Linked DNA regions of Phreatobacter stygius. The protein of the gene in region 1 interacts with the protein of each later gene in a pairwise test. Links are inferred from orthologs where the notes say so. Each region holds a gene or a part of one and is shown in the gene's direction. Other genes may lie near its edges.

The links.
Region 2: the proteins of E8M01_RS09340 (region 1) and grpE interact in binary tests that used the Escherichia coli proteins (3 or more experiments, as listed by UniProt). The link is inferred for Phreatobacter stygius from one-to-one orthologs.

What each region holds. Positions count from the first base shown.
Region 1 is NZ_CP039690.1:2,044,963-2,059,465, forward strand. Bases 7,890-10,796 are described here. They hold E8M01_RS09340 (Nramp family divalent metal transporter), read left to right. Parts: upstream 7,890-8,614; coding sequence 8,615-9,979; downstream 9,980-10,796. Other genes in these bases: E8M01_RS09330 (cation:proton antiporter domain-containing protein), read right to left, coding at 7,890-8,080; E8M01_RS09335 (helix-turn-helix transcriptional regulator), read left to right, coding at 8,148-8,435; E8M01_RS09345 (lysozyme inhibitor LprI family protein), read right to left, coding at 10,025-10,450; E8M01_RS09350 (hypothetical protein), read left to right, coding at 10,573-10,796. In the rest of the region: E8M01_RS09295 (branched-chain amino acid ABC transporter permease), read right to left, coding at 1-715; E8M01_RS09300 (ABC transporter substrate-binding protein), read right to left, coding at 797-2,005; E8M01_RS09305 (SDR family NAD(P)-dependent oxidoreductase), read right to left, coding at 2,061-2,825; E8M01_RS09310 (LLM class flavin-dependent oxidoreductase), read right to left, coding at 2,845-3,963; E8M01_RS09315 (cysteine hydrolase family protein), read right to left, coding at 4,016-4,594; E8M01_RS09320 (IclR family transcriptional regulator), read left to right, coding at 5,063-5,905; E8M01_RS09325 (VOC family protein), read right to left, coding at 5,915-6,274; more of E8M01_RS09330, read right to left, coding at 6,320-7,889; more of E8M01_RS09350, read left to right, coding at 10,797-10,995; ffh (signal recognition particle protein), read left to right, coding at 11,216-12,763; rpsP (30S ribosomal protein S16), read left to right, coding at 12,828-13,187; ribosome maturation factor RimM, read left to right, coding at 13,363-13,887; E8M01_RS09370 (HAD family hydrolase), read left to right, coding at 13,884-14,503. UniProt on the Escherichia coli protein: H(+)-stimulated, divalent metal cation uptake system. Involved in manganese and iron uptake. Can also transport cadmium, cobalt, zinc and to a lesser extent nickel and copper. Involved in response to reactive oxygen.
Region 2 is NZ_CP039690.1:3,438,857-3,453,390, reverse strand. Bases 1-2,938 are described here. They hold grpE (nucleotide exchange factor GrpE), read left to right. Parts: upstream 1-1,116; coding sequence 1,117-1,761; downstream 1,762-2,938. Other genes in these bases: lepB (signal peptidase I), read right to left, coding at 2,412-2,938; E8M01_RS16155 (trimeric intracellular cation channel family protein), read left to right, coding at 1,766-2,389; E8M01_RS16165 (2-dehydropantoate 2-reductase), read left to right, coding at 1-1,023. In the rest of the region: more of lepB, read right to left, coding at 2,939-3,131; hisS (histidine--tRNA ligase), read right to left, coding at 3,196-4,683; E8M01_RS16140 (hypothetical protein), read right to left, coding at 4,793-5,479; E8M01_RS16135 (glutamate--cysteine ligase), read left to right, coding at 5,805-7,175; E8M01_RS16130 (GFA family protein), read right to left, coding at 7,201-7,602; E8M01_RS16125 (LysR substrate-binding domain-containing protein), read right to left, coding at 7,607-8,488; E8M01_RS35080 (DUF1127 domain-containing protein), read left to right, coding at 8,684-9,019; E8M01_RS16115 (sulfite exporter TauE/SafE family protein), read left to right, coding at 9,290-10,069; E8M01_RS16110 (DMT family transporter), read left to right, coding at 10,066-10,950; E8M01_RS16105 (PaaI family thioesterase), read right to left, coding at 10,953-11,435; E8M01_RS16100 (MarR family winged helix-turn-helix transcriptional regulator), read right to left, coding at 11,497-11,955; co-chaperone GroES, read left to right, coding at 12,154-12,444; groL (chaperonin GroEL), read left to right, coding at 12,497-14,137; E8M01_RS16085 (ABC transporter substrate-binding protein), read left to right, coding at 14,348-14,534. UniProt on the Escherichia coli protein: Participates actively in the response to hyperosmotic and heat shock by preventing the aggregation of stress-denatured proteins, in association with DnaK and GrpE. It is the nucleotide exchange factor for DnaK and may function as a thermosensor.

The sequences.
Region 1 (14,503 bases):
CGCCAATGACCACGACGGCGAAGACGACGCTGAGCATTTCCACGCCCATTTGCGGACTGATCGTGTAGATCGGCCCGGCGAGCACGCCGGCAAAGCCGGCCAGGGCTGCCCCGGCGCCGAATGTCAGCGTCACCAGCATCGGCACATTGACGCCAAAAGCCGAGACCAGGTCCGGGTCTTCGTTGGTGGCCCGCAGGTAAGAACCCAACCGTGTCTTCTCGATCGCATACCAGACCGAAAAGCAGATCAGGATCGACACCACGATGATCCAGGCGCGATATTTCGGCAGGAAGACGAAGCCGAGGTTCCATCCGCCGCGGAGCTCCGCCGGAATGCCGTAGGGCAGGCCGGAAGACCCGAACAATCCCTGGAACAGGGACTGCATCATGAGCGCGATGCCGAAGGTCAGAAGCAGGCCGTAGATCGGATCGAGATTGCGCAGGCGCGAGATCAACAGCCGATCCAGCACCATGCCGAATGCGCCGACGATCAGCGGCGACAGCAGCAGGGCCCACCAGTAGCCGATGCCGAGATGGGCCAGCAGCAGCCACGCGCACATGGCTCCGAGCATGTAGATCGCGCCATGGGCGAAGTTGATGATGTGCAGGAGACCGAAGATGATCGCCAGGCCAAGGCTCATCAGCGCATAGAACGAACCGTTGATCAGGCCGATCAACAATTGCCCGCTGAGAACCTGCGCTGAAATTCCGAACATGATTGCTACGCGCGCTCCTGGATCGCTGGTCGGCAGGGCCGGCGGCACCGCCGGCCCTCGCTTCGGTGTTGGCTGGGCGGACTACCGCAGCAAGGGGCAGGCGCTTTCGGCCAGCGGCCGGAAGGCGTCGTCGGCAGCCACCCTGGTGACCAGGCTGACCGCGTCCCACGGCGCCGTGCTCGGATCCGCCGGCCCCTTGGCGCGCATGAGATACATCTCGTGCATCATGCGGCCGTCGCGGCGAACCCGCCCCGACGGGGTGAAATTGTCCGAGATCGTCATCTCGTGGAGGTTCTTCAGCACGGCCGCCGCGCTGTCGGTCTTGGCCGCCTCGATCGCCTTCAGATAGGACCGGACCGCGGAATAGACGCCGGCATGCGCCTGGCCCGGATTGGAGCCGCGGCGACGGTTGAATTCACGCGCCAGCTGGCGCGTGCCGTCGTTCAGGTCCCAATAGAAGGCGTCGATATAGTGAAGGCCTTCGGCATCCTCGCGACCGAGCGCCAGGATGTCGACCATGGTGATGGCGGGGCCGACGATGCGCAGCGTGTCGCCTTTGATGCCGAACTCCCTGGCCTGCTTGACGGCGCGGACGAAGTCGGTCCCGGAATTGGCAAAGACCAGCACATTGGCGCCGGAGGCCTGCGCCTGCATGATGAAGGACGAATAGTCATTGTTGCCGGTGGGATGCCAGATGGTGCCGACGACCTGTCCGCCGCGCGTGGCAATCGTCTTGGTCATCACCTCGACCAGCGAGCGGCCGAAGGCGCTGTCCATGCCGATGAAGAACCATTTCGTGCCGCCGCTGGCACTGACCGCGTTCGCCATGGAACGGCCGGTGGCATAGGTGTCATAGGTCCAATGGATGCCGTTGGGCGAGCAGCTGTCATTGGTCAGCCGGTCGGTTCCGGGCCCGGAGAACAGGACGACCCGGTTCTTTTCCTTGACCAATTCCTGTACGGCCAATGCAACCGCCGAACTTCCGAGGTCGACGATGGCGTCGACCTGTTCGACGTCAAGCCATCGACGCGCGATGTTCAGGCCGACATCCGGCTTGTTCTGGTGATCGGCGGAGACCAGCACGATCGGGACGCCGCCGATATTGCCACCGAATTCGTCGATGGCCATTTGTGCCGCGGCGACCGAGCCGGCGCCGGTCTGATGCGAGAACGGCCCGGACATGTCGGTGAGAACGCCGATCTTGATGACGTTGTCGGACATCTGGGCCGAGGCGACCCCGGCCAGCAGGGTGCCGAACGCCAGGACGCAGGTTCGAAGAATTCTTTTCATTGTTTCCTCCCGAGATGAATGGCTGGATGCCGCCGCGAGCCGGATGGCGCGCCGGCTACAGGCGGCCTCCGTCGATGACAAAATCCGCGCCGGTCACGAACGCCGCCTCGTCCGAGGCCAGATACAGGGTCAAGGCAGCGACTTCCTCGGGCCGGCCAAGACGCTTCGCCACCCGGCCCTCGCTCAGTCCGGCCATGACCTTGTCCTGCTGCGGCCGCGACATGTTTGAAATGAAGGCGCGCGGCATCGGCGTATCGATCGCGCCCGGCAAGATCGAGTTCACCCGGATCGGCGCGAGCTCGATCGCCGCAACCCGCGACATCATCTGGACCGCCGCCTTGGAGGCGGAATAGGCGCTCATATTGGCCGTCGGCTTGGTCGCCGCCCCCGACGACATGTTGATGATCGCGCCGCCATCGGTCATCAGCGGCGCCAAGGCCCGCATCAGCAGAAACGGACCGGTGACATTGACCGCCATCAGACGGTCGAGATCGGCGCGGCTCGTCTCCATGAGCGGTTTGCCGATCATCACTCCGGCATTGTTGACCAGGATGTCGAGCCGCCCCCAAGTCTCCCTGAGGTGGTCGCCGAAACCGGCGACAGCGGTCTCCGAGGTCACGTCCAGGTCATAGCCCCGGCAGCGCCTTGCCGCGTCGTCATGACCGTCGCCGGCCCAGTCGCTGAACATCCCCTCGTCGGCGCCGATATCCGCGCCGACCACCCTCGCCCCCTCGAGGGCGAAGCGTTTGCAGATTGCCATTCCGATGCCACCGCGGGCACCGGTCACGACAACGGTCTTGCCACTGAGGGCCTGGCTCATCCGCATCACCATTCCCCGCTCAATGTCTCAATCCGCTTTGCTTCAGCAAGGGCATCACCTTGTCGCGGAAATAGGTGAGCTCGGATGCGTAGTCGACGAAGTACATGACCAGGCCATGCACGCCGCGCCCGGCATAGTCGTTCATCTGATCGACGATCTGCTCCGGCGTGCCGATCAGCGGGTGCGTGCCGTAACCCGCCACGAACCTGCGCGCGCGCTCCTCGAAACCCTGTTTGAACGAGCCGCTTTCGATGCCGAGCGTCGCCATCATGCTGCGCGCGGCCTCCCAATCGCCGTGATCGAGAATGCTCTGAAACGCCGCCTGGGCCTCCGCCTCGGTGTCGCGACAGACCACCAGCGCCGAGCACATCAGGGCGACATCGCGGTCATATTCCTTGTCGGCGCGCGCCTTGACGCTCAACAGGCGCTCGATGTCGTCAGGCCGCGACGGCGAGCCGAAGCTGATGTCGACATTGCGCGCGGTGAATTCGATGCCGGCCGGCGAGGTGCCGGCATTGACCAGAACCGGACCGGGCCGCTGCAGCGGCTTGGGGCTCGATTCCAGTCCCGCCAGATCGAAATATTGGCCCTTGAAATCGAACTCACCCGGGTCGGTCCACAGCCGCTTGACCACCTCCAGCCATTCCTCGCCGTAGCGATAGCGATCGTCGTGTTCACGCAGGCCGGTGCCGAACATTGCCATTTCGGAACGAAACCAGCCCATCACCACGTTGAGGCCGAACCGCCCGTTCGAAATGTGATCGATGGTTGCCGCCTGTTTGGCCGCCACGACGGGATGCGTGAGGCCAACGTGGGAGGTCGCGAAGCACATGATCCTGTCGGTTGCCTCCGCCATCCCGGCCGCCCAGGTGTAGACGTCGAAATTTGTGCCGTTGTGGTTGGACTGGCCGCCCTGGCCCTTCCATCGGCCGATCGGCAAGGCCACTTCCAGGCCCATCCTGTCGGCAAGCTGGATGATGTTGCGGTTCTGCTGCCAGGACATCTGATGCTCGGTCGGCAAGGTCGTAATGACGCTGCCGCCGCTGCAGTTCATGGCGAACACGCCCAGCTTGAGCTTTTGATCATTGAAGATCGGAATGTTCTGGCGCCGGTATTCGCGCAATTCTTCGCGGTTCATGATTTTGGCTCCGTGCCATCCGTCGTGACGCTGGAAGGCCGTGACGGGAACATCAGCCGAACGACACGGCGTCGGAGGTGGTGATCGCGCAGAACCGGCCGAGCATCGCGATCGAGTCCTCGTGTTCCTTCGCCGTCGCCGCCGCGCAGCAATCCTCGACCACGACGCAGTGGTAATCGCGGTCGTGAGCCTCGCGAATGCCGGCCTGGACGACCGCGGCCGTCGACACGCCCGACATCACGAGGCGCGTCATGCCATGGGCGCGCAGGAAGACTTCGAGGTTCGTGCCGTAGAACGGGCTGACCCGGTGCTTGGTCACCAGGAGATCGGTCTCGCGACGGTCGAGATCGGGATGAATCTCGGTTCCCCAGGAGTCCAGCTTGAGAATCCCGTATGTCTTGATCGCGTTGAACATCGGCGAGGTCGACGAGCATTCGCGGTAGTCGCTGGAGAAGCCGACCCGCACAAAGACAACGGGAGCCTCAGCCGCTCGCGCCTTTTCGATCACGGCCGCCGTATTGGCGAGCACATTGCGACCGCGGACCTGCTCACCGAGCGGTCCGGCGCCGTTCGGCCCGTCCTTGTGGACCAGATCGTTCTGCAGATCGAGAACGAGATATGCTGACGACATCGGATTACTTCCTTCACGGGACAGCCGGCCACGCCGCGCCTGTTGCGCGGTCAGCGGAGCTGACGGTTTGTGGTGGGCCGTGCGAGCACGGCGAGCGGTGGTGCGGGGTTACGGCACGCGCCTGGAGCGACGGCGCGGCCGGCCGGCTGTCGCGACCTGCAGGTCTTGCTGATGGCCCTGAACGGCGTTTCCCGAGTGAGGAGTCATTGAGCTCTCTTTTTTTGGAATTGATTTCCATTATTTCTGATGGCGAGCGGCGACATTGTCAACCCCTGCGACAGGAAACTTCGGCGCCGCAACCGCTGGCCCGACGATCCGTTCGAATTAGCCATCTAATATCAAATAGATAACCGATCGACGGCGCGCCGGGCCGGTCGTGGCAAAAGCCTGGATTTGCGCCAGGTATTGGAATACATTTCCATCGCGCCGGGCCTTGTGCCCCGCTTTTGCCAACCGCAAGATCACGTCATGGCCATCAAGAGCAGCACGCCGCCCGCCACGAGATCGAAGGTCCGCCAGGGCGGGAGCGGCAACGATCTGACCGGTGACAATGCGGATGACAGCCAGGTCATTGCCGCTTTGGCCCGCGGGCTGGAGGTCCTGGGCGCCTTTCATCTGGGCGACCGCCAGCTCGGCAATCACGAGCTTGCGACCCGAACCGGATTGCCCAAGGCGACCGTCTCGCGGATCACCTTCACCCTCGCCAAAAGCGGCTTCCTGTCGTTCGACCAGCGGCAGCGGATGTATCATTTGGGTCCCAAGGCGCTGAACCTCGGATTCGTGGCGCGGGCCGACGCGGATATTCGCGGCAATCTCCGGCCGATGATGCAGCAGTTCGCCAACGAAACCGGGCTGAACATCGGGCTCGGCGTTCGCGACAAGGATTCGATGCTTTACATCGACACCTGGGAGGGAACCGCGCTGGTCGGCCTGAAGGTCTATCCGGGCTTCCGGATTCCCTTTTTCACCACGGCCATGGGGCGAGCCTATCTGGCCGCCCTCACCCAGGGCGAGCTGCAGCTTCAGTTGGGTGAGCTTGCCCGGCAGATGGTCAATGACGGCCTGTCCAGAGAGGACGTCGACAAGCAGATCGACCACTACCAGCAGTATGGCTTCGCGATAAGCCTCGGTGATTGGGTCGAGGACATCGGAACCATCGCAGTGCCGTTCAGCCGCCCCGATCGGCGGCAGATCTATGTCATCAGCGTCGGCGGCCCGATCTATCGCATGACGAGGTCGGTGATATATGACGAGCTCGGCCCCAGGCTGATCGCGTTTCGCAACAGCATTGAGAGCAGTACGATATTCTAGGTCGTGTCCTCAGCCTCGCCCGGCATGCACGAGAATGTTGACGAGCTTGCCGAAGGGGTCGCGGACGTAGAAACGCCTGACGCCCCAGGGCTCGTCCGCCGGCCCATATGCGATCGGAAAACCGGCGTCCTTCATGCCTTGGAGCGCGGCGTCGAGATCGTCGACTTCGATCGACAGATCCGGCGTCGGCGTGCCCGAGCCGCCCTGCGAGGCGATGCTGACCTGGACACTCATCGCCTGGTCCGAGCCATAGGTTGCGATCCAGCCGTGATCCATCAGGAGATCGAGGCCGAGCACATCCTGGTAGAAGCGTTTAGCCACCGAAACATCCGCCGCACCAAGATTGGCGACGATCCGCTTGACCCTCATGTCCGACCTCTTGGCCATGCTCCGCCGCGCTTGCCGGCACCCCGGTCACGCCGCCTGCGGGGTCGCGCCGCCATCGGCCGGGGCCCTCCCGGCGTGATCGAGAATGCCCTTGGCGATCTCGCGCTCGCCCATGATTACCACATCGGCGCCAAGCCCGGTCAGGTGTTCGACCTCGGCATCGGAATGGGCCCGCGCGATCACCCTGATGCCGGGATTGGCGGCCTTGCTCTTGTCGATGATCTGGCCCGCCTCGAAGGCGTTCGGGATAGCCAGGATGAGCCGGCTCGCGCCGGCGACATTGGCGGCCTTGAGGATGTCGCCGCGTGCGGCATTGCCGGTGATCGTCTCGATCGCCTCGGCATGCAGCTGCGCCACCAGCTTGTCGGCATCCTCGATGACCAGAAACGGCTGGCCTTGCTGCTTCAGGCCGGCGCCGACCAGGCTGCCGACCCGGCCATAACCGACCAGCACGGTATGTCCGGTCAGGGCCGTCGCCTCCGGTAGGTCATCATCGTCATGCGCGGCCGGCACCGCGGCCGGAACAGGCCCGCCGGCCGAGGCCGCGGCATCCGGCGGGGCGGGTTCCTTGCGGTCGGCCAGCCGCTTCAGCCAGCCGACCGCCGCGAAGGCCAGCGGATTGACCAGGATCGACAGGATGGCGCCGGCCAGGATCAGGTCGCGCCCGCGTTCCGGCAACAAGGACAACTGAACCCCAAGCTCGGCCAGGATGAACGAGAACTCGCCGATCTGCGCCAGGCTCGCCGAAATGATCAGCGCGGTCGCCAGCGGATAGCCGAAGGCAAGCACGATCAGGAAGGCCGCGACCGACTTGCCGATCACGATGATGAACAGGGTCGCCATGACCGCGCCGGAGTCGTTGATCAGGCTGACCGGCGAGACCAGCATGCCGACCGACACGAAGAACAGCACCGAGAAGGCATCGCGCAGCGGCAGCGATTCCTCCGCCGCCCGGTGGCTGAGCTGCGACTCGCTCATGATCATGCCGGCGAAAAAGGCACCGAGCGCGAATGACACGCCGAACAGCTTGGCCGCGCCGAAGGCGACGCCGAGCGCGATCGACAAGACGGCGAGCCGGAACAATTCGCGCGAGCCGGTATGGGCGACATAGTGGAGGATCCAGGGGATGACCCGCCGTCCGACCACCAGCATGAGGCCGACGAAACCAGCGACCTTGACGACGGTCAGCGCAATGGCACCGCCGACGCCGAGGCCGAGATAAGCGACCAGCGGATCGGCCGCGGCCATCTGGCTGGTGCCGCCGAGCAGGCCGGAGAGCGCCGGCAGTAGCACCAGCGCCAGCACCATGGCCAGATCCTCGACGATCAGCCAGCCGACCGCGATGCGGCCGCGCTCGGTGTCGATCAGCCGCCGCTCCTGCATGGCGCGCAACAGCACGACCGTGCTGGCGACCGACAGGGCCAGGCCGAAGACCAGCCCCGCCCCGAAGCTCCAGCCCAGCGCCCAGGCAAGGCCGGCTCCCATGGCGGTCGCCACCGCGATCTGCACGACGGCCCCCGGCAGCGCGATGGTGCGCACCGACAACAGGTCCTTCAGCGAGAAATGCAGCCCGACGCCGAACATCAGCAGGATGACACCCATCTCGGCGAGTTCGGGCGCCAGCTTCTGATCGGCGACGAAGCCAGGCGTGTGCGGCCCGACCAGGACGCCGGCCAGGAGGTAGCCGACCAGCGGCGGCACCCGGAACCGGTTGGCGATGGCGCCGAAAACGAAGGCCAGTCCGAGCCCCGCGACAATGGTGGCGATCAGCGGCGTGTCATGATGCATGGGCTGGGAATGGCCTTTCAAACAATCGGGCGGGTGGAGGGCGCTTGCTCTATTTCAACCAATATGGTTGAAATTATCCGATCCATGCAAGGCCAACGGTGTTCACGGTCTGATGATTTTGCTGCCTGAACAGTGCCGGGCCGCCCGCGCCCTGCTCGACTGGTCCCAGGAACGTCTCGCGGGCCTCGCCGACGTCTCGCGCAGCACCATTCGCGGCTTCGAGGGCGGCCATCACGACCTGCACGCCGCCACCGAAGCGCAGATCGTCCAGGCCTTCCAGGCCGCCGGAATCTGCCTGCTTCCCGACGGCGAGGACGGTCTCGGCGTCCGGCTCAAGCGGTCCAAGCCTTCTTAGGACAAACCCGATGCCCGGGGATGACGGCCGCCCTTGGCGACTGCGCCACGGCCGCGCCGATCGGCCGTCGGCACCGGCCATGACCGAGGCGCGCGGGAGGCTTGTTGCAAATGATTTGCAAAAACCTTGACGCCATCCGGCGGCCATGGGACCACAAGCAGCCATGAAAGATCACGACCTTGGATGACCGACTGACCGTAGCCCGCACGAAGGACTGCGACGCTGCTCCGGAAGGCTGGCGGCGGGCGCGCGGCGGACCATCGCTGGTCGAAGTGTTCCGCACGATCCGTGTTCCGACGAAGGGCACGCCCTGGCGCAAGTTTGTTGCCTTTCTCGGTCCCGGCTACCTCGTCGCGGTCGGTTACATGGACCCGGGCAACTGGGCGACCTCGCTCGCCGGCGGCTCCAAGTTCGGCTACGCGCTGCTGTTCGTCGCCCTGCTCTCCAACATCATGGCGATCATCCTGCAGTCGCTTTGCGCCCGGCTTGCCATTGCGACCGGGCGCGATCTCGCCCAGGCCTGCCGCGACGCCTATCCGCGCTGGACCGCCTGGCCGCTCTGGGTGCTGGCCGAGGTCGCGGTCATCGCCACCGACCTCGCCGAGGTGATCGGCACCGCCATTGGCCTCAACCTCCTGTTCGGCATCCCCTTGGAAATCGGCGTGGTCATCACCGCGCTCGACGTGTTCCTGATCCTCTGGCTGCAGACCAAGGGTTTCCGCTGGATCGAGGCCTTCATCATCACGCTGATCGGCGTCATCGCGCTCTGCTTCCTGGTCCAGATCGCCATGGCCAATCCCGACTGGAGCGAGGTGATCAAGGGCTTCGCGCCGACCACCCGGATCGTCACCAATCCCGACATGCTCTATCTGGCGCTCGGCATTATCGGCGCGACCGTCATGCCGCATAATCTCTATCTGCACTCGTCCATCGTGCAGACGCGCGCCTTTGGCGAAGGCGTCCCGGAAAAACGCGAAGCGCTGAAATATGCGACGCTGGATTCGACCTTCGCGCTGATGTTCGCGCTGACCATCAATGCCTCATTGCTGATCCTGGCGGCCGCCGCGTTCAACAAGACGGGCAATACCGGCGTCGAGGAATTGCAGCAGGCCCATTCCCTGCTCACCCCGCTGCTCGGCTCGGCGATCGCGCCAAGCCTGTTCGGCATCGCGCTCCTGTGCTGCGGCCTGAACTCGACGGTGACCGCCACCATGGCCGGCCAGATCATCATGGAAGGCTTCATCGACATCCGCATCGCGGCCTGGCTCAGGCGCCTGGTCACCCGCTCGATCGCCATCGTGCCGGCGATCGTCGTGACCATCCTCTATGGCGAAGGCCAGACCGCCAAGCTCCTGATCCTCAGCCAGGTCATCCTGTCGCTGCAATTGCCCTTCGCCATCGTGCCGCTGATCCATCTCAGCGCGTCGCGCCGGCGGATGGGCGAGCTGGTCTCGCCCCGCTGGCTGACCGCGATCGCGGTGCTGATCGCGGTGACCCTGATCGTGCTGAACATCAAGATCATCATCGATTTCGCCACCGGCTGAGGCGGGCGGCTGTCACGCTGGCGGCTTCCGGCCCCCAGCGGCCGGTCACGGTCCGCTGGCCTGGACGAGATAGCTGGTCCGGGCCTCGGTCACCGCGGCCAGGCAATTGATGGCATAAAGCGTTGCCGCCGTTCCGCCGCGCAGCCGGTCCTGTTCCCAGGCGCAGGTGGCATCACGATAGGCGAGCCAGACCCGCTGGGCGCCAAGCAGCAGATCGCGATTCTGGGTGTCGCCCGCAAGCTCCCGATAGACCCGGTTGAGTTCGGCATCGGCGCTCCTGAAGCGCGCCACCGCGCAGAGCTCCAGGTCGATGCGGTTGCCGCTGTCGCAATTGGCCGGCTTGGCCTGGGCCGGCTGCGCCAGGATGCGATCGGCCAGTCCCTTCTGCTGGGCGGCGAGCGGCGGGATCGCCGTCATCATGGCCAGCAGGACAGCGATCGTGAGGCCGGTCGGGTGATGGCGTCGGTGCATGCGGTCTCCTGTTCTCCCGTAAGGCCAAATCTACCAGCCGAGGCCAGCCGCCGATAGCATTGCCCGGCTCGCCGGATCGGCTAGGGTCGAGCGCACAAAGCGCGATTCCCCAGCAGACTGCCATGCCGCCGCATCGTCTCCGCAGCCTCATCATTGCCGCCCTGTCGCTGGTGGCCATCGGTCTTGCCGGCGCACCGGCCCGGGCCCAGAGCCAGGGCACCTATCGGCTGGACATGCTGACAGCGGGCCAGAAGGACCAGCTGTTCCAGCGGGTCGACCGTTACGCCCTGGTCGAGAGCTTCCTCACCGCCTGCGGCCGGCCACCGGCCCTGGAGCTCAGGGTCCGCCGGATCGTGCGGGGCTGCGTCGCGCCGAATTCGCTCGAGGTCGTCGCTGCCCATTTCCGCCGGTCGCTCGCTGCCCGCTCGGCCGCCCGGTGGAACTGCGAGACCGACGAGGCGCGCCGGATGATCGCCCGGTCGGAACAGACGCTGCGGCTCGCCTTCGACGATCTGGCGCGTGCCTGCAGCCGGCCGGAGAGCTGAGATCGGCGCGCTCCGGCCGGCTTTTTCTTGACTCACCGGCCCTTTGGCTCTATCCGCCCAACCACTCTCGTTCATCCGAGACCTGCCTTCGCCGACCGGGACCCTGATCCCGGAGGTTCCCGCCCGACAGCGCTGAGCGCCCTCGGGCGTGTTCGGCGTTGCGGTTTGCGACGGACGTGACCATTTCCGGGCGATCCCGGTGATGAACTTTGGAGCGACCATGTTCGAAGGCCTGTCGACGCGACTGTCCGGCATCCTCGATCGTCTCAAAGGGCGCGGCGCGCTGAGCGAAGCCGATGTCCAGGAGGCGATGCGCGAGGTGCGCCGCGCGCTGCTCGAAGCCGACGTGGCGCTGGAAGTCGTCCGCTCCTTCACCGACAAGGTGCGCGACCGCGCCGTCGGTGCCGAGGTGCTGAAATCGGTCACGCCCGGCCAGATGGTCGTCAAGATCGTCCACGACACGCTGGTCGACACGCTCGGCACCGATGGCGTCGCCATCGACCTCGTCGCCGTGCCGCCGGTGCCGATCATGATGGTCGGCCTGCAGGGCTCGGGCAAGACCACCACCACCGCCAAGATCGCCAAGCGCCTCTTCGAAAAGCAGAAGAAAAAGGTGCTGATGGCCTCGCTCGACACCCGTCGACCGGCGGCCATGGAACAGCTTGCCAGCCTCGGCAAGCAGATCGGCGTCGATACCCTGCCGATCGTCACGGGCCAGTCGCCGGTCCAGATCGCCCGGCGCGCCATCGAGGCCGGCAGGCTCGGCGGTTACGACGTGGTGATGCTCGACACCGCCGGCCGCACCCATGTCGACGAAGCCATGATGATGGAGGTCGCCGAGGTCGAGCGCGCCGCCAAGCCGCATGAGACGCTGCTGGTGGTCGACAGCCTGACCGGCCAGGACGCGGTCAATGTCGCGCGCTCCTTCACCGGCCGGGTCAATGTGACCGGCGTCGTGTTGACCCGCGTCGACGGCGATGGCCGCGGCGGCGCCGCCTTGTCCATGCGTGCGGTCACCGGCAAGCCGATCAAGCTGCTCGGCACCGGCGAAAAGATGGACGGGCTGGAGGATTTCCACCCCTCGCGCGTGGCCAACCGCATCCTCGGCATGGGCGACATCGTTTCGCTGGTCGAGAAAGCCGCTGAAAGCATCGATGCCGAACAGGGCATGGCCATTGCCCGCAAGATGCAGCAGGGCAAGTTCGATCTCGACGATCTCGGCCAGCAGCTCGACCAGATGCTGAAGATCGGCGGCATGCAGGGCCTGATGGGCATGTTGCCCGGCATGAAACAGGCCAAGCAGCAGCTCGCCAGCGCCAATATGGATGACAAGGTCATCAAGCGTCAGCGCGCGGTCATCCAGGCGATGACCCGCTGGGAGCGGCGCAATCCGAAAGAAATCGACGGCAAGCGCCGCCGCCGCATCGCCAAGGGCTCGGGCACCTCGCCGGAAGAGGTCAACAAGCTGCTGAAGATGCATCGCGGCATGGCCGACATGATGAAGTCCATGGGCGGCGCCCAGGGCAAGCGTGGCCCGATGGCCGGCCTTGCCAACATGTTCGGGCTGGGTGGCGGCGGCGGCATGCCGCAGCCGACCCCGGAAATGCTCGCCGACATGGCCAAGAAACTGCCCGGCGGCATGCCGGGCGGCCTGCCCGACAAGATGCCAACCCTGCCATCAGGCGGCGGCCTGCCTCCGGGTTTCCCGGGGTTCGGCGGCAAGCTTCCGGGGCTTCCCGGTTTTCCCTTCGGCGGCAAGAAGAAATGAGCCGCCGGACCCACGACATCGCATTCACCTGACATCACGAACGACAGTTACAAGGAGACACCCCATGTCGCTCAAGATCCGCCTCGCCCGTCGCGGCACCAAGAAGCGCCCGTTCTACCAGATCGTCGTCGCCGACTCGCGCTCGCCGCGCGACGGCCGCTTCATCGAGAAGCTCGGCACCTACAATCCGATCCTCGACAAGGACAAGAAGCGTTACGAGATCAATCTCGAGGCCGCCAAGGCCTGGCTTGCCAAGGGCGCGACCCCGACCGATCGCGTCGCCCGCTTCTTCGATGCCGAAGGCCTGATGAAGCGCGAAGCCCGCAGCAATCCGGAGAAGGCCAAGCCCGGCAAGAAGGCCGAGGAGCGCGCCGCGTCGCGCGCCGCCAAGACCGCCGCAGCCGAAGCCCCGGCCGAGGGCTGAGCCTGATCCGGCCGTGGGCGCCCCCGGCGCCTCGCCACGGCCGGCCAGGACACATCAATCGCCCACCTCCCCTGACCGGGAGGTGGCGGGCAAGACCCTTCGCCGGACCGCCGGCTCGGCCAGGGCCATGCCGGCGGCAACGGCCGGCATGGCCAGATTCCTGGAGAGAGGCATCATGCCCTCCGATCTCGTCCTCGTCGCGAAATTCGGTGCCGCCCACGGCATCAAGGGCGAGGTGCGTCTGAAGTCCTACACCCAGGACCCGACCGCCATCCTCGGCTATTCGCCGCTGACCACCCGTGACGGCCGGACCTTCACGCTCGAAACGGTGCGCCCGGCCGGCGAAGTGCTGGTCGCGCGGGTCACGGAGCTGAGGGATCGCAATGCCGCCGAGGCGGTCACCAATCTCGACCTGCTGGTGCCGCGCGAGCGGCTCGCCGGACCGATGGACGAGGATGAATTCCTGCATTCCGACCTGATCGGCCTGACCGCCGTGACCACTGCCGGCGAGACCATCGGCACGGTCACCGCGGTGTTCGATTTCGGCGCCGGCGACATCATCGACGTGGCGCGCCGTGGCCGCAAGGCCGTGATGATCCCGTTCACCAAGGCGGTGGTGCCCTCCGTCGACATTGCCGGCGGCAAGCTGGTCGTCGATCCGCCGCCGGGCCTGCTCGAGGACGAGGAGGAGCCGCAATGAGCGATCCGGTCCGCGCGCTGATCTTCGACATGGACGGCACCATTGTCGACAACATGCGCTTTCACGACGACGCCTGGGAAATCTTTCACCGGCGCCACGGCCTGCCCTTCGACCGCGACCAGCATTTCGTCCAGACCGCCGGCCGTTCGCTGCCCGAGATCTTCGCGGGCCTTTTCCCCGGGCTCACCGAAGAGCGCCGCGCGGCGCTGGCCGAGGAGAAGGAAGAGCTCTACCGCGCCGCCTACAAACCCCATGCCCAACCGCTGGCCGGCCTGACCGCGCTGCTCGACGCCGCCGACGCGCTCCACCTGCCTTCGGCGGTCGCCACTGCCGCGCCACCCGACAATATCGCCGTGGTGCTCGATACGCTCGACCTCAGGCGCCGGTTCAAGGCCATCGCCTCGCCCGCCATGGGGCTGCGCGGCAAGCCCAATCCCGACATCTTCCTGAAGAGCGCCGAGCTGCTCGGCGTGCCGCCCGAAAGCTGCCTGGTGTTCGAGGATGCGCCGCTCGGCGTCGAGGCCGCCCGGCGCGCCGGCATGCGGGCGGTGGCGGTCACCACCATGCTGGCGCCGGAAGCCTTCGCCGAATTTCCCAACCGGATCGCCACGATCAC
Region 2 (14,534 bases), 1.4 Mb from region 1 along the record:
GCAACCCGGTTCGTCATTGTCGGCGCCGGCGCCATCGGCTGCCATGTCGGCGGCCGGTTGGCGGCAGCGGGCGAGCAGGTGGTGTTCGTGGCGCGGCGGCGCATTGCTGATGCGCTGGAAGGCCATGGCCTCGTGGTCAGCGACCTCGACGGCTTTCGCGCCGCGCTCGAACCAAGATGTTTCGTCGCGGTCGACACCGTCGCGGAGGCCGCGGCGGGTGGCCAGCCGAGCTTTGTCCTGTTGTGTACCAAAGGCGGCGCGACCGTCACGGCCGCCGGCGAGATCGGCGCAGCCTTTGCTCAGGGCACGCCGATCCTGTCGCTGCAGAACGGCATCGACAACGGCGATCGGATCCGCAGCGCCGCACCCGGGTGCCAGGCGCTCGCCGGAATGGTGCCGTTCAACGTCGTGCTGACGACGGGCAGCGACGGCCGGCTGACCGCCCATCGGGCGACGTCGGGCCAGTTATATGCCGAAGACCATGTCGCATGCCGGTCCGTCGAGGCCGCGTTCGCACGGGCCGGGCTGCCGCTCAAACTGGCCGCCGACATGGCCGCGGTACAATGGGGCAAGCTCCTGTTGAACCTCAATAATCCGGTGAATGCGCTGGCTGGACTGCCACTGCGCGAGGAGTTGCTGGATGCCGGCTACCGGCGCGTGCTGGCGGCACTCCAGGACGAGGCGCTTGACGTGATGCGCAAGGCCGGCATCAGGCCCGCCAAGGTCGGCGCGGCCCCGCCGCGCCTCATCCCGACCATCCTGCGCCTGCCGACCTGGGCTTTTTCGCGCATCGCCGCCAGCATGCTGAAGATCGATTCGTCAGCCCGCTCGTCGATGTGGGACGACATCCACGCCGGGCGGACGACCGAAATCGACGATCTCTGCGGTGCGATCGTCCGCCTGGCGACGGCGCATGGCCTGACCGCACCGAAAAATGCCGCGATGGCAGATCTGGTGAAACATCCCGGCGGATCGCGGCGTTATTCCGGCCCAGACCTGCTACAGCGCCTTCACCAGCCATGATCGGTCCCTGCCCCGCGCGTCGCCAACCTTGATTTCCGGCGCGCAAGGCTCGATATCGGGCCCAACCCCTTTGTCCGTAGTCAGCGAGTTGCCATGAACAACCCGAATAAAGCGCATGAGTTCGCGCCCATCGATGATGCCCCGGCCCACGAGAACCCGCCGGGCGCCGATCCGGCCCTGGACGTGCCCAAGCACGAGGAGGCCGAGGGCGACACCGGCGATCCGCGCGAGGCGGAGCTTGCCGCCGCGCGCGCCGAGGCCCGTGACATGAAGGACCGGCTGTTGCGCACGCTGGCCGAGATGGAAAATCTCAGGAAGCGCACCGAGCGCGAAGTGGCCGACGCCAAGGTCTATGGCGTCGCCTCGTTTGCCCGCGACATGCTGAGCGTCGCCGACAATATCCGCCGCGCCTTCGACAGCGCGCCTGCCGAGGCCCAGGCCGAAGACGGACCGCTGAAGGCCTTCGTCGACGGCATCAGCCTGACCGAGCGCGAACTGCTCAAGACGCTGGAGAAGCACGGCGTCAAGAAGATCGAGCCGGACGGCCAGAAATTCGACCCCAACCTGCATCAGGCCATGTTCGAACTGCCCAATCCGGACGTGCCCAATGGCACGGTGGTGCAAACGGTCCAGGCCGGCTACGTCATCGGCGAGCGGGTGCTGCGCCCGGCCCTGGTCGGCGTCTCCAAGGGTGGGCCGAAGACGGCTCCGGCCGCGGCGTCCTCCGAAGGCGCATGAGGGAGTGACCGGGGTCCAGCCGGCCATCGAGCTGATCGGCGTGGGCGTCTTCGCCCTCACCGGAGCGATGGTCGCGGCGCGCAAGTCGATGGACCCTTTCGGCTTCATCATGCTCGGCACCGTGACGGGGATCGGCGGCGGCACGCTGCGCGATCTCCTGATCGGGGCGACGCCACTGGCCTGGATCTTCGATCCGACGGTGGTCATCATCTGCGCCGTCGTCTCGATCGTCGCCTTTTTCACGGCGCATCAGTTCGAGAAGGAAAGTCGCGCGCGGATCCTGCTCTGGGCCGACGCGGTCGGACTTGCGCTATTTGCCGTCAGCGGCACGGCCAGGGGTTTCGCGGCCGGCGCCCCGGCGATCTCGGCGATCCTGCTCGGCGTCGTCACCGCGACCTTCGGCGGCATCATCAGAGACGTCATGGCCGGCGACGTGCCCCTGGTGCTCAAGCGCGACATCTATGTGACCGCGGCGCTGGCCGGCGCGATCGTCTTCGCCCTGACCTCGTCGGTCGTCCCCTCGCCGCTTCCCGCGCTGTTCGGCTTTGCGGTCGCCTTCGTCGCGCGGGCGCTGGCGATCACCCATGGCCTGTCCTTGCCGCAATATGGCAGCCGGCGCGACGAGTAACGGGCGAGCGATCCCCCGGGCCTTATTCGACGCGCTCGAGCATGCGACGCGGCGCGCAGCGCAGGCCGGCCTCACCGGCGCAACTGGCGAATGAATAGAGGATCGCGTCGGCGCGGCCGATCAGGTTCTCGACCGGCACGAAGCCCATCGACGAGAACCGGCTGTCGGAGGAATTGTCCCGGTTGTCGCCAAGCATGAACAGCCGGCCTTCGGGAACGATCGCCTCGGCCATGTCGCTCATCGGGCTGCGCCGGTCGCGCAGCAGGATGGTGTGTGGCTCGGCGCCGGGAAGGGTCTCCCGATAAGCGGTGACGGCGACGATCGCACCGGACGGGTCGCGATAGGTCCAATGGCCGGATTCGGCGAGCGGCACCGCGGCACCGTTCAGCCAGACGCGGCCCTCGCGGATCGCCACCCGGTCGCCCGGCAGGCCGACCACCCGCTTGATGAAGTCCTCGCCCGAGACCGGGTGGCGGAACACCGCGACATTGCCGCGCGCCGGCATGGCCGCCGGAATGCGGCCGGTCTCACCGGGGAAGCGCGGCAGGTAGTCGCCGCCGACCAGGGAGAAACGGCTGTAGCCATAGGGGAATTTGACCGCCGCGACGCGGTCGCCAACCTCGAGCGTCGGCACCATGCTTTCGCTCGGGATATGATAGGTGGCAAAAGCAAAGGAGCGCAGCACCACCACGATGGCCAGCGCGCCGATGATGGTGTTGGCGAGGTCGCGAATCTTCGACATGAAAAGGGGTCCGAACGATGCGGCCGGACCATCCTTGTCGAATGCGGCCAGGATGGGGCGGTCTTCAGCTCTTGCTCAGGAGGTCCTGGATCGCCTGCACCAGTCCGGCGCGCGGGGCGGCGAACTGCGCCGGCCGCGCCGCCCGCCATTCGGCATTGTCGGTGATCGACTTGGCCGCTTCCGCGCCGGCGACCAGATCCTTGATCATCACCTCGCCGGCGGCGAGTTCGTTCGAGCCTTGGATGATCACCGCCGGCGCGCCGCGCCGGTCGGCATATTTCATCTGCGCCTTCATGCCGGACGAGCCGAGATAGATCTCGGCCCGAATGCCGGCGCGGCGCAGTTCGGTGACCATGGCCTGGTAGTCGGCGACCCGGTCCTTGTCCATGACCAGCACGACGATCGGGCCGGGGATGGCGGCGGCGTCGAGCTTGCCAAGCGATTTCAAGGCGGCGGCGAGCCTGGAGACGCCGATCGAGAAGCCTGCGGCCGGCACCTCTTCGCCGCGAAAGCGGGCGATCAGGCCGTCATAACGGCCGCCGCCGGCGACCGAACCGAAACGCACCACCTGGCCTTCGTCATTGGTGACCGGGAAGGTCAGTTCGACCTCGTAGACGGGCCCCGTGTAATATTCGAGGCCACGCACGACCGAGGGGTCGATGACGATGCGGTCCTCGCCGTAACCGCCGGCGGCGAACAAGCCGGCCATGGTGCGCAATTCGCCAACCCCGGCCGCAGCGCGTTCGAAGCCGTCGACAACCCGATCGAGATTGGCCAGCGTGGTCTGAGCGTCAGCCCCCTTGGCCGCGGTGAAAGCCAGCACGCGGCTGATCGCCGGCTCGTCCAGCCCGGCGCCCTTGGTGAAATCGCCGCTTTCGTCCTTGCGCCCGGGCCCCAGCAGCAGCCCGACCCCCTCGGGGCCGAACTTGTCCAGCTTGTCGATTGCCCTGAGCACAGTCAGCCGCTTGCCGGCATTGTCGTCGCCGCCGAGGCCGATCGCCTCCAGCACGCCGTCGAGAACCTTGCGGTTGTTGATCCTGACGACATAGTCGCCGCGCTGGATGCCGAGCGCTTCCATGGTATCGGCAGCCATCATGCAGATTTCGGCATCGGCTGCCGGCGTCGCCGAGCCCACGGTGTCGGCATCGAACTGCATGAACTGGCGGAACCGGCCGGGGCCGGGCTTCTCGTTGCGGAAGACATAGCCCGCGCGATAGCTGCGATAAGGTTTCGCCAGGGCGTCGAAATTCTCGGCGACGTAGCGCGCCAGCGGCGCGGTCAGGTCGTAACGCAGGGACAGCCACTGCTCGTCGTCGTCCTGCAGCGAGAAGACGCCCTCGTTCGGCCGGTCCTGGTCTGGCAGGAACTTGCCGAGCGCATCGGTGAATTCGAAGGCCGGGGTCTCCACCGCCTCGAAACCATAGAGCTCGTAGACCTTGCGGATGGTCTCGAGCATGGCATTGGTGGCGGCGATCTCGGCCGGCCCGCGATCGGCGAAGCCGCGCGGCAGGCGGGCCAGGGGGCCGGCTTTCTTTTTCGGATTCTCGGACATGAGGCGGCCTTTTGGCGCGAAACTTCAGGCCCGCTTGCTAGCGCACCCTCGGTTCGATGTCGACCGCAGGCCGGATCGGCGGCCAGCTGACCCGGATGTCTCGCACGGGCTATGGCTTGACGGTAAAAGACAGGTCGAACGAGGTCTGCTTGCTGCCGGCGCGGTCACGCACCGTGGTGCGCACGACATAGTCGCCAGGCTCGACGCCCGAGAAGGAATAGGTGACATAGACGAAGAATTCGCGATTGCGCCGCCGGCTGGCGGTGGCGATCGTGTTGAAGGCCTGCTGGGCGACCAGCGCCTGGCCGTCCTTGGTGCGCAGCTCGAAGTCGAGCACCAGGTCGGTGCGGAACAGATCGCCGGAGCGGCGCCAGCCCTGGCCGTTGAGCTCGACATAGACGAGCAAGGGCTGGCCGGCGTCGAAACTCGATGAATCGCGCGGGTTGAACACGCCATAACCCTGCGGCTCCTCGGCGACCAGGGTCGCCCGGCGCACGGTCAGCGGCATGCGTTCCCAGATCGTCACCGCGGCCTCGTCGAGGGCATCGAGCGCCTCGGTCGAACGGCCGGCGCTGGCCGCCTCCTGGGCCCGCTTGATGGCGGCGGAGATGTCGACCGCAGCCGGGCCAACCGGCGCCGGCAGCACGGTGTCGGGCGCCTGCTGGACCGGCGGCACCGCCTGCTGCACGGGCGCCGGCGTCGCCCCGGTCGAGGGCGGGGTCTGCGCTTCAGCGGCGAGCGGCCACGCGAGGAGGCCGGCGGCGAGCGCACAGCGTTTCAGGGCGGTCGGATGCATTGGCGAGACTGGCCTCCGGTCGAATCGCGAGCCTGACGATATCATGGCCGCCATATCATGCCCGACCGCCCGGCAAGATGACTTGGCTCCGGCAATATGACTTGGCTGCCGCGACGGCTGAGCCTGAGAGGCTGGGGCAGGACGCAGCGGGGAGCGGCCATGCAGCCGCCTGGTCAGGGCTGCATTGTGTTTGCCGGATGGCAGCACTATGACCGTCTCCCCTTTCGAAATGGTCGCGTCATCGTTATCTCCCCGGACTATCCCGCCTCCGCGGCGTCGTGGTTTGTTGCCCGGCCCGTAACCGCCTCCCGCTCAGGACATGCCGATGGCTCGTGATACCGTCGACCTCACGCCGATCGAATCTCGCGACGAACTGGTCGCATGGATCGAAAAGGGCGTGAAACCGAAAGACCGCTTCCGGGTCGGGACGGAGCACGAGAAATTCGGCTTCTACCGCGCCGATCATCAGCCCGTGCCCTATGGCGGCCCACGTGGCATCGCCAAGATCCTCGAAGGCATGGAAGGATTGCTCGGCTGGGAGCCGATTGTCGACGACGGCAATATCATCGGGCTCGCCGATGTCACCGGCGGCGGCGCGATCTCGCTGGAACCTGGCGGCCAGTTCGAATTGTCGGGCGCGCCGTTCGAGACGCTGCACCAGACCTGGATGGAGGCACATGCCCATTTCGCCCAGGTGCGCGAGATCGCCGATCCCATGGGCATCGGCTTTCTCGGGCTCGGCATGAGTCCGAAATGGTCACGCGCCGAAACGCCGGTCATGCCGAAATCGCGCTACCAGATCATGACGCGCTACATGCCGCAGGTCGGCAGCCTCGGCCTCGACATGATGTACCGGACCTCGACCGTGCAGGCCAATGTCGACTTCGGCTCGGAAGCCGACATGGTCAAGAAGCTCAGGGTCTCGCTCGCCTGGCAGCCGGTCGCCACCGCGATCTTCGCCAATTCGCCGTTCACCGAGGGCAAGCTCAACGGCTATCTGTCGTTCCGCTCGGCAGTCTGGCTCGATACCGACAACAACCGGTCGGGGATGCTGCCTTTCGCCTTCGAGGACGGCATGAGCTTCGAGCGTTACGTCGACTATGCGCTCGACGTCCCCATGTATTTCGTCAAACGCGGCGACATCTATCATGATGTCGCCGGTGCCTCGTTTCGCGACCTGATGGCGGGAACGCTCAATTCACTGCCCGGCGAGCGCGCGGTCTTGTCCGACTGGGTCAACCATCTCGGCACGATCTTCCCCGAGGTCCGGCTCAAGCGCTATCTGGAAATGCGCGGCGCCGATTCAGGACCGCTGTCGCGGATCGTCGCGCTGCCTGCCCTGTTCGTCGGCCTGCTCTATGATGACGGTGCGCTCGATGCGGCCTGGGACATCGTCAAGCACTGGACCGCGGAGGAGCGGCAGAAACTGCGCGAGGACGTGCCGAAGCTCGGTTTCAAGGCCGAGATCCGCGGCATCACGGTGCAGGAACTGGCGCGCCAGATGCTGACGCTGGCGCGTGCCGGCCTGCGCCGGCGCGACCGTCTCGACATCAATGGCTGCGACGAGACGCGTTACCTCGAGCCGATCCAGATGATCGTTGACGACGGCCGCACCGCCGCGGAGACACTGATCGAGAAATATCTTGGCCCATGGCAGGGCCAGATCGAGCCGGTGTTCGACGAACTGGCCTATTGATCACCTCGCGCCGCGTGCCGGCGCGTCACACCGCCGGGTCGCGCGGCCCCGGCCATTGGTCGCGGGCGGCCGGATCGACAACCGTCATGCCGATGCCCTCGGTCGCGCGCACCGGCACCGCCGACGGGTCGAAATCATCCAGGCAGAAGATATTGACCCCGTAGTGGTCGGGCGCGGCGCGCTTGCGGTGAAAGGTGTAGATGCCGCAGACCGAACAGAAATAGTGCTTGGCGCGGCGCGTATTCCATTCATAGAGCCTCAGCGCGTCGGCGCCGGACAGGATGGTCAATTGGCTCTCGTGGACCTTGGTCATGAGGGCATTGCGCTTGGCGCAAAGCGAACAGTCGCAGGTCGTCAGCTCGACGATATCGGCATCGAGCCGGAAGCTGACCGCGCCACAATGGCATGAGCCGAAATGGCGCCCCATCGGACTATTCGGCGGCTTGCGCGTGTTCGCTGAGGTTGTCGAGGCCGGACACCACGTGGTCGGCCAGCGCGTCGGCGAGCGCCGACATTTCGTGGGGGTTGCGCAGCAGCGCGATGCGCACGCTCGGCAGCGCCGGGAAGCCGTCCGCGGCCTGCAGCACACGCATGCCGGGACGCAGGGCCGATTCCGGCAGCACCGAGACGGCGAGCCCGGCCATGACGGCGGCACCGACCGCGGTCGAGTTCCAGCTGGCATAGAGGATGCGATAGGCGCGTCCGGCGCTCTCCAGCCTTTCGGTGGCGGCGCGGCGCCAGTCGCAGGTCGGCCGGCCGACGGCCAGGGGCACCGGATCGTCGCAATGGACCGAAGCGCGGGCGGAGGCGACCCAGAGCAGCTGTTCGCGCCGGAACACCAGGGCCGGGCCCTTTTCCGGCCGATGGGTGATGATGGCGATGTCGAGATCATTGGCCTGAATGCGTTCGGCCAGCATGGACGAGGGTTCGCAGACCACCGTCACTTCGGCCCGCGGGTTCGACCGCGAGAACCGCGCCAGGATTTCCGGCAAATAGCGGTCGGCATAGTCGTCCGGCACGCCGAGTCGGACCCGGCCGGTCAGTTCGGCGCCGGAAAAGGCCGAAACCGCCTCCATGTTGAGCTTCACAATGCGCCGGGCGTAGTCGAGCAGGCGCTCGCCATCCTCGGTCAGCCGCGAAGCGCGGCCGTCGCGTTCGAACAGCGCCTTGCCGACCCGCTCCTCCAGCCGCTTCATCTGCATGGACACGGCCGACTGGGTCTTGAACACCACGTCCGCCGCCCGGGTGAAGCTGCCGGTATCGGCAATCGCCATGAAGGTTCGCAATTGATCGATGTCGAGAAGAATGGCCATGGGGTGCCCAAAAGGTTCGCATCAACGTCTCTGATGAGAGACATTAAAAACATTCGCTTCAATGATCAATCTCAATGTGCGATCGTTTGCCCATCGGAAAGCGTCCATTCGCACGGGAGATTCCCGGCCGCACGTGCCACCCGGCACGAGCGTCAGGTGCTGCTTGTCCGCATGATGTCTGAAAGGAGACACCTCATGGCTATGATCACCGCTACTCTCGCTTCCGCCTTTTTCTCGGTGGTCGGCGTTGCGCGTCGTCAGGTCCAGGTGATCAATTCCTGGCGTCAGGCGCGACAGGACTATGCTGCCCTGTGCGAGATGGACGACAAAACGCTCGCCGACCTCGGCTTGTCGCGAGGCGATCTTCGAGACGCCACGGCAGCCGGATATTTCGGCGATCCGACTGTGATCGTCGCGACCCGTGCCGCCGAACGTGGCCATGGCCGCCGGCCGCAGGTAGTCGCCGTCACCGGCCCGTCGATCGTCCCCGACGTCGTCAGTCATCTGCCGCGCGTCGCCACCTGCAATTGATCCCAGGCGTTTCTCCGTTTCAGTGGAACGGAGAAACGCCTGGCCACGTTGTTCCCACGCATTTTGCGCGGAGAGCCTTACCCCGCGCTCCGCACAGCCTGTCCCGAGGGCCGGTCGTCCCCTCGCCCGCCACTCGGGACAACCTCAAGCCGCCGTGGTCCGCCGCGGCGGCTTTTTTCTTGTTTCCGCGCGCGCCATCGCAAGGCCGCGCATGGTTGCATCGCTCCGGCCGACCTATCGCGACCCGCGCAACGCAGATAGCAATCGCTCATGACGCTTGCGGCCTTCCCAACCGATCCAGCCTTTTATGCCGTCGGCATCACCGCGACCTTCCTGATGGGGCTCGGCAAGGGCGCCTTCGGCGGCGGCCTGGCGATCCTCGGCATTCCGCTGCTGGCGCTGGTCATGGATCCGATCCAGGCGTCGATCGTCACCGCCCTGCTCGTCGCCTTCATGGACATTTTCGCGATCGGCAGCTTTCCGCGCAGCGCCTGGTCAAAGCCCGATCTGGCCTGGCTGCTGCCGGGCCTGGTCGCCGGCACCCTTGCCGGGTTCATGGTGTTTGAATATGTCGACCAGCGCGTTCTCGCGCTGATCATCGCAGTGATCACGCTTGCCTTTACCGCCCGCTATTTCCTGAAAACCGGCGCCGCCGCGCCAAGCCTGCCGGTATCGCCACGCCTGGCGCTCGCCGCCAGTGCCGGGGCCGGCTTCACCACCTATATCGCCCATGCCGGCGGCCCGCCGCTCGCCATGTATCTGCTGCGCCGCGATCTGACCAAGACCGCCTATGCGGCAACCACCATCGTCGTGTTCACGCTCGGCAATCTGATCAAGCTGCCGGGCTTCGTCTATTCGGGGCTCGACCAGCCGGGGGTGTTCGTCAAGGCGCTGGCGCTCGCGCCGATCGTGCCGGTCGGCGTGCTGATCGGCCGGCGGCTGCATGACGGCCTGTCGCGTGAAAAGCTCTACGGTCTTTGTTATGGCCTGGTCGGAATCGCCGGCGCCAAGCTGCTCTGGGATGCGATCCGCGCATTGTGGCCGACATGACGACCCGCCCATCCAAATCGCCAGTTCCCATGCCATTCCTGGTCGGAGCCTTCGGGGTCTTCCTGCTGGCGCTGATGGACGCGCTGATCAAGAGTGTCGCCGCGGCCCATGCGACACCCCAGATCGTGTTCATGCGCTTTGCCTGCGGCCTGCCCTGGGCGATCCTGGCGCTCGCCGTGCTGCGGCCGCCCATGCCTGGCAGGGAAATGGTCCGCGCCCATCTGTTCCGCGGCGCACTGGTGGTGCTGACCGCCGGCCTGTTCTTTTATGCCCTGGCCAAGCTGGAGCTCGCCGAGGCGATCACGCTCGCCTTCCTGTCGCCGCTGTTTCTCGCCGCACTCGCGGCCCTGATCCTCAAGGAAGCGATTTCTCCGGCGGTGATGATCGCCATCGTCGTCGGTTTCATCGGCATGGCGATCATCGTCGCCGGCAAGGTCGGCGGCGGCGTGTTCGATCTCACCCGCATTCTCGGCATCGCCGCGGCGATCCTCAGCGCATTCTTCTACGCAGCCAATCTGGTGCTGCTCAGACAACGCGCCCAGACCGACGCGCTCGGACTGATCGTGCTGTTCCAGAACCTCTTCCCCATGCTCATGATCGCGCCCTTCGCCTACATGGTCTGGGAGACCCCGGACCCGCGCTCCTGGGTGCTGTTCGCCGGCATCGGCCTGCTCGGCCTCGCCGGCCACCTGTGCATGGCCTGGGCCTTTGCGCGCGCCAATGCCGGCCCGCTCGGCGTGCTCGAATACAGCGCGCTGATCTGGGGCTCGGCGCTCGGCTATCTCGCCTTCGGCGAAGTGCCCAGCTGGACGACCTGGGCCGGCGCGGCGCTGATCATCGCCGCCTGCCTGGCGGTCGCGCGGCGGCAAACCGGCCGCTGAGGTCAGGCTGCCGGCGGGCGGGCTTCGAAGATCATGCAGGTTTCGGTGCCATGGGCGATCAGACGGCCCTTGGCGTCGGTCAGGCGCGCCTCGGACGTGGCGATCCGGCCGCCGGCATGAATGACCTTGCCTTCGCAGCGCAGGACGCCGGCGTCGGGCAGAAGCGCGCGGACATAATTCACCTTCATCTCGACAGTGGTATAGCCCTGCCCCGCCTTGATGACGGTATGGACGGCGCAGCCGAGTGCCGAATCCAGCATGGTGGCGTGCCAGCCGCCATGGATGGTGGCCAGCGGATTGTAGAAATCGGCTGACGGCGTGCCCTCGAACACGGCCTTTCCGGGCTCGACCTCGACCAGCAGGAAACCCATGGTCTTGGCGATCGGCGGCGCCGGGTGGCGCCCGGCAAGCATGTCGCGCAGAAAATCGATGCCATCCTGGGCGGCGGCTTCAGCGGGCGGAACAACACCGTAATGAATCGTCATCTGTCACCTATCGTGTAACTGCACGTTACGGATGCTGCCACGGCCGGTCAAGCGCCGCCGCTCAGGCCTCGCGCGCCTTCAGCGTCCTGCGAATGGCGCGCAAGCCCTCGCGGGTGTCGTGCCACAGCGCCGCGCCCACGGCTCCCTCCATCCGGGCATGTTCAGCCTCCCAGAGCGGGATGGCGGTGGACAGGAGGCCGGTGCCGGTCTCGGTCAGTTCCGGCTTCATCGCCCGGCCTGGGCCGCTGGAAACGCTGACCAGGCCGGATGTCTCGAGCCGCTTCAGATTGCGGGTCATGGTGGTGCGGTCGAGCGCCAGCACATCGGACAAGGCGGTAACCGAGGCCACATGTCCCGAGGCCAGCGCCGCCAGGATGTTGAACTGGGTCACCTCCAGGCCGAGCGGGGCGAGGATCCGGTTATAGGCGCGCGTCACCGCATGGGCGGTCATGCGCGTCTGGAAACAGATGCAGGAACGCGCGATCCGCGTCAGCGTGGCTTGATCGGGGGCCGTCTTCATGTCGTCACGATCCGGCGAGACAAGGGCGACGTCAAGTTTTGGTCGCGAGCGGCGCGTTCTTGACTCTCTCCGGCCATACGCTTATCTCCCCGACCAGCTGTTAGCAGTCACGCTACACGAGTGCTAACAGCTCGGCCGATCTCGGCCGCCACGATATTCTGCGGCCTTCGCGCCGCTCATTTCAGGGACCATCAACCCATGAAGTTCCGTCCGCTGCACGACCGCGTGGTCGTTCGTCGCCTGGAGTCCGAGGAGAAGACCAAGGGCGGCATCATCATCCCGGATACCGCCAAGGAAAAGCCGCAGGAAGGCGAAGTGATCGCCGTCGGCGCCGGTGCCCGTGACGAAGCCGGCAAGCTGGTTCCGCTCGACGTGAAGAAGGGCGACAAGGTGCTCTTCGGCAAGTGGTCGGGCACGGAAGTGAAGATCGACGGCGTCGACCTCCTCATCATGAAGGAGAGCGACATCATGGGCGTGATCGCGAAGTAATTTCGCACCGCCCAGCCCCTCCCCTTTAGTTCTTTCCGACAGGAGTAAGCCAATGGCTGCCAAGGACGTGAAATTCGCCCAGGACGCGCGCGAGAAAATGCTGCGCGGCGTCGACATCCTCGCCGAAGCCGTCAAGGTGACGCTCGGCCCCAAGGGCCGCAACGTCGTCATCGAAAAGTCGTTCGGCGCGCCGCGCATCACCAAGGACGGCGTCACCGTCGCCAAGGAGATCGAGCTCGCCGACAAGTTCGAGAACATGGGCGCCCAGATGGTGCGCGAAGTGGCCTCGAAGACCAACGACCTCGGCGGCGACGGCACCACCACCGCCACCGTTCTCGCCCAGGCGATCGTCCGTGAGGGCGCCAAGTTCGTCGCCGCCGGCATGAACCCGATGGATCTGAAGCGCGGCGTCGACCAGGCTGTGCTCGAGGTCGTCAAGACCCTCGAAAAGTCGGCCAAGAAGGTCAAGTCCTCGGCTGAAGTCGCCCAGGTCGGCACCATCTCGGCGAACGGCGACAAGCTGATCGGCGACATGATCGCCAACGCCATGCAGAAGGTCGGCAACGAGGGCGTCATCACGGTCGAAGAGGCCAAGAGCCTCGACACCGAAGTCGACATCGTCGAAGGCATGCAGTTCGACCGCGGCTACCTGTCGCCCTACTTCATCACCAATGCCGACAAGATGATCGCGGATCTCGAGGATGCCTATATCCTCATCCACGAGAAGAAGCTGACTGGCCTCCAGGCCATGCTGCCGGTGCTCGAGTCGGTCGTCCAGACCGGCAAGCCGCTGATCATCGTCGCCGAGGACGTCGAGGGCGAGGCTCTGGCCACCCTCGTGGTCAACAAGCTGCGCGGCGGCCTGAAGGTCGCAGCCGTGAAGGCTCCGGGCTTCGGCGATCGCCGCAAGGCGATGCTCGAGGACATCGCGATCCTCACCGGCGGCCAGGTCATCTCCGAAGACCTGGGCATCAAGCTCGAGAACGTCACTCTCCAGATGCTCGGCCGCGCCAAGAAGGTGCTGATCGAGAAGGAAAAGACGACGGTCGTCGACGGTGCCGGCAAGAAGAAGGACATCGAGGCCCGCATCGGCCAGATCAAGGCGCAGATCGAGGAGACCACCTCGGACTACGACCGCGAGAAGCTGCAGGAGCGTCTGGCCAAGCTCGCCGGTGGCGTGGCGGTGATCAAGGTTGGCGGTGCCACCGAGATCGAAGTCAAGGAGAAGAAGGATCGCGTTGACGACGCGCTCAACGCCACCCGCGCGGCCGTGCTGGAAGGCATCGTCCCGGGCGGCGGCGTCGCTCTGCTCCGCGCCAAGGCCAGCATCGCGAAGCTGAAGTCGGAGAACGTCGACGTTCAGGCCGGCATCAATATCGTGCTGAAGGCCATCGAAGCGCCGATCCGTCAGATCGTCGAGAACGCCGGCGTCGAAGGTTCGATCGTGGTCAACAAGATCATGGAGAGCAAGTCGGCGACCTACGGCTTCAACGCCCAGACCGAAGAATATGTCGACATGTTCGATGCCGGCATCGTCGACCCGGTGAAGGTGGTTCGCACCGCCCTGCAGAACGCCGCCTCGGTGGCTTCGCTGCTCATCACCACGGGCGCGATGATTGCCGAAGCGCCGAAGAAGGAAAGCGCTGCTCCGGCCATGCCGGGCGGCGGCGGCATGGGCGGCATGGATTTCTGATCCAGCCACTCCAACCTCCACGCATACGGAAGGGGCGCCGCAAGGCGCCCCTTTTCGTTTGGCCTTGCCGGCATCGGGCAAGCCCTCCGGGCACGCAAAGCTGTCCAGCCATTGGCACCGGCTTTCGACCGTGGGAGTTTAAGCGATATCGAGCCGCCTGGATCCGCGGCTGGCTGATCCACCCGATGTGCAGCGAAACGGGAGACTGACATGCGACGCCGTAGCTTCCTCACCGGCGCCCTCGCCGCGGCGGCCTTGCCGCGTTCCACCCTGGCCCAGACGCCCTCCCGCGCGAATGTGCTGAAATATGTGCCGCAGGCCGATCTGACCGTGCTCGACCCGATCGGCACGACGGCCTATGTCACCCGTCACCACGCCCTGCTGGTCTATGATCAGC